One region of the Brucella tritici genome, then DNA from elsewhere that is predicted to be linked to it. Evidence: riboswitches for the same ligand, from Rfam matches in the RefSeq annotation. Region 1 holds a riboswitch; the other holds the start of a gene.

Region 1 (3,410 bases):
TTGCTGCTGATCCACAATTGGGGTCTGGGACACACGTCGTCCTACAATTATGTCAGTTGGTCGCTGAGTGCCCTTTTCGCGATGTATCTGGCTTTTCCGCTGTTCGATATGTTGTGCCGTCGTTTCGGGAGCTGGGTTCTTGTCGGCGTAATCGTGGCCATTATCGGCGGTGAATATCTGGCGCAAAAGCTCGGCGTGTTGTCACTGACCCGCATTCAATTGTCTGCTGTGGGTGTGTTCCGGACCTTGCCGTCCTTTCTCTTCGGCATGTGGCTTGCAAGGCGAACGCATCCTGCAATGCCAGCAGCGGCAATCAAGATATTGCTGGCCGTTTGCCTGATCGTCTTTGTGTCCTATCATCCGGGAAACGGGCCGGGTGAACCCAATACGCTCGAAGGTCCCTGGCGGCTGGGATTTCTCTATGCGGGTATCTATGTGCTCTATCTTGCGTCCAGTCAGGGCATTTATACGCCGCTACAGTGGCATGGACTGACAAAACTCTCCCGTTACAGTTTCGGTATTTTCATTCTTCATCCGCTGGTGGGAATGATGTTTTTCAGAATGACCCCGGAGCGATGGGAGGAGACGACAGCAGGCGCAGTCATGCTGCTTACCGGAGCTGTTCTTGCAAGCCTGATGACCGCTATCGCCGCATATCACCTGTTCGAAAATCCCGTTCAACGCTGGCTGGTGCAGAGAATCGACGCCTGGGCCGGCAGGTTCGAAGGCCCAGGTGAATTTTCTGAGGCTGCGAGAGACAGACTGCCCGTCTCCCGATAGGCAGGTATCCTCACCGGCTCGATCAGGCGGTGCGCGTCGTGCCGCTATCCTGACGCATCAGATAGAGCGATGCACCCACGATCAGGACAGCTCCCGGCCAGAAATTGATGCTTGGCGTGGCAGCAAACACGATCCAGCCGAAAATCACGTTGATCGGCAGCCTCAGATCGTCGAACGGCTGCAGGTAGACAGCGTCCGCCACCGCATAGGCTGCCGTCTGGAAATATTGTGCCAGAGCCGTGAAAGCGCCGATGATGACCAATATGGACCAGATTTCGATGGTCGGTGCGGTGATTGCGGACATGCCCAAGCCGGATGCCAGCCAAAGGGCGGCGTTGATGGGCGTGAGAAGCACCAGCATATAGGCCGAAATGCTGGCAGGCTTTTCGAAACGGGTCAGATATTTGGTCATCACCGAATATCCCGCCCAAAGTGCCGCGGCGAGGACGGGCAGCAGTGAATAGACCGTATAGGAATCCGACCAGGGTGCGATGATGATCAAGGCTCCGACAAATCCGGTGAATGTGGTCATCAGGCGTGTTGGCGTGACCTTTTCCCGCAGAAACAGCCGTGCGCACAGGATGACGAAGAAGGGTGAGGTAATGGACAGGGCGACCACCTGCCAGATTGGCACATGGGTCAGAGCGTAAATCCAGACCTGTACGCCAGCGGCAGCCAGCGCGACGCGAATGACGTGAAGACCGAAATGGCTGGTGCGCAAGGCTCTCGCGCCATCGCGAACGAGCAGGGGCAAGGTCAGCACCAGCGCGATCACATATTGCCAGAAGGCGATGATGACGGATGGAATGCCGGTGCGTGTTCCGGCCCATTGGGTGGCGACATTGACGGCGGCATAGGCCGAACAGGCCGCAACCATCAGTGCTGCTCCGCGCACGGTGGGTTTCAAAGTTGGGGTAGAGGCAAGTTGGCTCAACGGTTTCGTCCCTTTTTTAAGCCTGTTACCTCAGGGTACGGGAAGAAAAACTGCAGGACGAAGACGGCAAGCCGTCCAGCCGAGCATGATTCCAACCTCGTTCTCTCTCATCCGGACTATGACCGTCGGCTTCGGATTTGCACCGAATCTGCTGACCCTGTCACGTTTGCCGTGTCAGGCGCTCGCGGGCTTCGGGTGTTTCACCCGTTACCGCCGGTGGGGAGTTTCGCCCCGCCCTGAGAACTGGATATTTCTTTTGCGTCGAAAGGCATCAGGATGCTTCCGGCGCGGGCTGTAGTTAGGTTACGCTTTCCCATAAAGCAAGATGCACAGTAGGTTCGGCCTGTTTGTCCGGCAATCACAATTGGAGCATTTCCAGCAAAAGTGCGAAGCGGTTTTGCGTGGGATAATGCGACGAAGCAAATATTCGAGCGGTTCCAGTGTCTCCGTTTGGGCCGAACCGCTCGAGGTGCGGGCAATACGGTTCCTTTGATGGGCCATCCATGGGAAAAGCATGGACGTATCGGAAACTCTCTTTTAGAAACTCGTGACGGAGTTGATCGGGAGAGGGTCTGGCTCCGCATGGTTCTGGGAGGAATGATGAGCACCAACGCAGTCCCCACGCAGTTTTCGCATGACCATCCGCTGTGGCAACCGGACGCTGGGCGCATTGCCGCCAGCAATCTGGAACAATTCCGCATTCGCGCAGAACAGCGCACGGATCTGAGCCTGCCGGACTACACTGCGCTGCATCGCTGGTCTGTCGAGGATCGCGGCGGGTTCTGGCAGCTTGTGTGGGATTTCTGCGAGGTTATCGGCGAGCGTGGCAGCACGGCCCTTGTCGATAAAGGCCATATGCGTGACGCAAAATTCTTCCCCGAGGCACGGCTCAATTTCGCCGAGAACCTGCTGCGCCATGAGGGGGACGAGGAAGCCATCGTCTTTCGCGGTGAGGACAAGGTCGAGCGCCGCCTGACATGGGACGATCTTCACGCGCTGGTCTCGAAACTGCAGCAGTTCATGCTGGCGGAGGGAGTTCAGCCGGGCGACCGCGTGGCGGGGATGATGCCCAATATGCCGGAGGCTGTGGCCCTGATGCTGGCTGCTTCGTCCATCGGCGCGGTCTGGTCTTCCTGCTCGCCGGATTTCGGCGTGCAGGGCGTGCTGGATCGTTTCGGCCAGATCGAACCGAAGCTTTTCTTCGCCTGCGATGGCTATTGGTATAATGGCAAGCGCATCGACGTTGCCGACAAGGTTGCTGAAGTGACGGCAAAACTGCCGGGGCTGAAGCGCTCCGTCATCGTGACTTATCTCGGCGAAGCGGAAACCGTCGCCGCGAAGGCGGAAAAGGGCATGTCGCTCGACGCGGCTCTGGAGCCATTCAAGGCCAGGGACGTGGAATTCACGCGGCTCCCCTTCGATCATCCGCTTTATATCCTGTTTTCCTCCGGCACGACGGGCATACCGAAATGTATCGTGCACCGGGCTGGCGGCGTGCTGCTGCAGCACCTGAAGGAACACCGCCTTCATGCGGATATTCGCGACGGCGACCGTTTCTTCTATTTCACCACCTGCGGCTGGATGATGTGGAACTGGCTGGCTTCGGGCATCGCCTCCGGCGCCACGCTTCTGCTCTATGACGGTTCGCCTTTCTATCCCGATGGCAATGTATTGTTCGATTATGCCGCCGCCGAGG
Region 2 (3,410 bases), on a different contig from region 1:
AGAATGGGGCCTTCGGCTTCATCCAGCGCTGCTGCCATCGCATCCACATCTTCCTGCGTCAACTGCCCGCCAACGACGGGAATGTAATAGGTTGCAAGTCCGGCTTTCTCTGCCACACGTGCAATCTCGTTGAACTCGGGCTGCTCAGGGCCACCTTCGCCATCGGGCCGATTGCAGATGATCGTGCGAAATCCCTCCGAAGCAATATCGCGCACATCGTCGGGTTCGATCTGGCCCGAAACGGAATAATTGTCGTCTACTTGGCGAATATCCATCTTTTCCTCGCTTGCCGTCAAAATTGCGACGGCTTGTCCGGTGGCAACTTACATTAAAGTTGTTTTCATGCCACATGAAACTGTCGGGAGAACGGATGCGATGACAGGGAGCGATTAAGATGACGATTCACAAGGTGAGCCGGAGTGCTGCGCGTCTCGCCCATCGCGTGTCCAGCTTCGATGAGGGTACACGGATTGTACCGGAAGAAGTGCCGGTCGCAGTAAGCTATAACGGCTCAACGCAAGCCGTGATGATGGCTACTCCTGACAATCTTGAGGACTTCGCGATAGGTTTCACTCTCACAGAGAATATCGTCGATCACGTTTCGGAGATAGAAGCGGTTGAGGTGGTAGCCTTCGAGAAAGGTATTGACGTTCAAATCCGATTGTCCGCACGCCCCGAGCAGAGACTTGCTGCTCGACGCAGATTTATGGCCGGCCCAGTCGGATGCGGTCTCTGCGGCATCGATTCCATCGAACACGCTCTGCGGCCGCTTGGGGCGCTCAGTGGGAACGGTCAAAAATTCGCCTCTCACGATATTTCGATTGCCGTCTCGTCGCTTGCCGAAGGGCAACAGCTGAATGCCCAAACCCACGCTGTTCATGCTGCAGGTTTCTATGTTCCAGACGAGGGCCTCATAGCTGTGCGTGAGGACGTTGGGCGTCACAATGCGTTGGATAAACTCGTCGGTGCTGTCTCGCGTATCGGTTCCTCGCCGGAAAGCGGGATCGTTGCGATCACCAGCCGTGTATCGGTCGAAATGGTCCAGAAGGCAGTCATGTTTGGAGCGCCTGTTCTGGCGGCGATCTCTGCTCCGACGGCACTTGCTATTCGGACAGCTCTGGAATCGAATCTGACACTTGTTGCGTTGGTGCGAGGTGATGAATTCGACGTTTATGCTCACGGAGAACGCATCGTCGGAGAATGACCGGCCTCTATAGTAAGGCCGGTCTGAACATCCTTATGCGTGGGCCGCTATCCGGCTGCGTTCGCTAACGACTTGCAATGCCGCATTGGCTGCTTCCATGCCTTTCACCTTGAAGTGAGCATGGAAGAAGTCATGGTGCTCCTTGCTTTCATGGAAATGATGCGGCGTCAGGACGACGCTGAGCACCGGAACTTCTGTCTCAAGGCCGACCTGCATCATGCCGTTGATAACGGCAGTCGCCACGAAATCATGTCGATAAATACCGCCATCCACCACGAAAGCTGCGCCGACGATAGCCGCATACTGACCAGTCTTGGCGAGTGTTTTGGCATGAAGGGGGATTTCGTAGGCACCCGGGACGTCGAAGATTTCGACTTCTACGTTGGTGCCAGTCTTTGCGGATAGTTCCGCAACAAAGCTCTTGCGGGCTTCGTCGACAATATCGGCGTGCCAGCGGGCTTGTATGAATGCAATCTTGAAAGAAGTCTTGTTCGGATAGCTCTGGTTCATAGGTTCCTCACGAAACTAGAATCAGGGCGCACAAAAGAACGCATAGACGATGCCTAGGGCACAATCTTGACGCTCAATCGCTCTCTTCCATCCGGACTTTAACCGTCGGCTCCGGCATTTCACCGGATCTGCTGACCCTGAACCAAAACCGAATCGGCATCTGTTCAGGCGCTCGCGGGCTCGAAACTTTCGCTTCATACCGCCGGTGGGGAGTTTCACCCCGCCCCGAGAACAAGCCCGCACACCATTGTGCGAGCGGCGCGAAATTATGCCGTCGTCGCAAGCTTGTCCAGTGAAATAAGGGAAATTAACGGTTGCCGATTTTTCGGGTTGGGGAGGGATATTAAGAGTGCAGCTTGATAGGGATTAAGATGCAAGACACTGTCCTTGAGGCAGTAAGTCTTTAATTCGCAAGTTTTTTTCCTCGCGGAAATTCAATCGTTGGTTTCAATCGATTAAGGTTCTCTGATTTTATCTGTCGAGGGATATTGACACCCTGACGGGGTTTGGGCCTATCCTATGATAACATCGTGTCTTGCGGATATTTCGCATTCATAAAAGACAACGTTGTCAATTGTGTTGAAGCGGCGTAAGAGTGGGATGGAGGATTTCAGGAAAAACGTCGTGACGAATAGCCGGGCACAAGTGAAGGCGGAAGCTTTCGCATCGTATTGCGGCAGTGACTAGGAGGGGTCGGCTGTGTGGAGCAGCCGGTTCTGGGTCTGTGCCGAGAAGGTGCAGATGGGAATGACGAGACGGATTGCCGTACAGAAGCAATGGCTTGTCCGGGTATCCGATAGTTCTGGTTTCGTTTGTTTCTACGGGAGGTAGACATGCAAAAACTTTTAAAGCTCGCTGCGATGGGTACGGCTGCTTGTGCCTTGCTCGCCGGAATGGCCCCTGTTGCCAATGCGCAGGACAAGCAGAATGTTGAAGTTCTGCACTGGTGGACCGCTGGCGGTGAAGCTGCTGCGCTCGACGTTCTCAAGAAGGATCTTGAAAAGAAGGGCATTAGCTGGACCGACATGCCGGTTGCCGGTGGCGGCGGTACGGAAGCAATGACGGTGCTGCGCGCGCGCGTCACGGCTGGCAATGCGCCTACGGCGGTGCAGATGCTTGGCTTCGACATTCGCGACTGGGCGGAGCAGGGTGCACTTGGTAACCTTGATGAGGTAGCCACTAAGGAAGGTTGGGAAAAGGTTATTCCGGCTCCCTTGCAGGAGTTTGCCAAATATGACGGTCATTGGATCGCTGCTCCGGTCAACGTTCACTCCACCAACTGGATGTGGATCAATAAGGCAGCACTTGACAAGGCTGGCGGCAAGGAGCCTGCCAACTGGGACGAACTGATCGCGTTGCTCGATAAATTCAAGGAGCAGGGCATCACGCCGATCGCTCATGGTGGACAGCCGTGGCAGGATGCGACCATTTTTGATGCGGTCGTGCTGTCTTATGGCACCGACTTTTACAAGAAAGCTTTCATCGATCTCGACCCCGAAACTCTCGGCAGCGATACGATGAAGCAGGCTTTCGACCGTATGACGAAGTTGAGGTCCTATGTTGATGACAATTTCTCCGGTCGTGACTGGAATCTCGCTTCCGCTATGGTCATTGAAGGCAAGGCTGGTCTTCAGTTCATGGGCGATTGGGCAAAGGGCGAGTTCATCAAGGCCGGCAAGAAGCCGGGCGAAGATTT

The links. Region 1 has a riboswitch for FMN ahead of F9K94_RS11600 (DMT family transporter). Riboswitches for the same ligand answer to the same signal wherever they lie in the genome.
Region 2: linked by a shared signal. The riboswitch ahead of F9K94_RS16380 (6,7-dimethyl-8-ribityllumazine synthase) and the one ahead of F9K94_RS11600 (DMT family transporter) in region 1 are both predicted to bind FMN.

The regions. Positions count from the first base shown of each region.
Region 1 covers NZ_WBVY01000003.1:358,170-361,579, forward strand. The annotation lists gene F9K94_RS11595 (acyltransferase family protein) at 1-780, shown strand, start outside; gene F9K94_RS11600 (DMT family transporter) at 803-1,714, opposite strand; FMN riboswitch at 1,810-1,962, opposite strand; gene F9K94_RS11605 (acetoacetate--CoA ligase) at 2,315-3,410, shown strand, end outside.
Region 2 covers NZ_WBVY01000004.1:392,252-395,661, reverse strand. The annotation lists gene F9K94_RS16390 (TIGR01244 family sulfur transferase) at 1-275, opposite strand, end outside; gene fdhD (formate dehydrogenase accessory sulfurtransferase FdhD) at 395-1,204, shown strand; gene F9K94_RS16380 (6,7-dimethyl-8-ribityllumazine synthase) at 1,238-1,714, opposite strand; FMN riboswitch at 1,790-1,951, opposite strand; gene F9K94_RS16375 (ABC transporter substrate-binding protein) at 2,548-3,410, shown strand, end outside.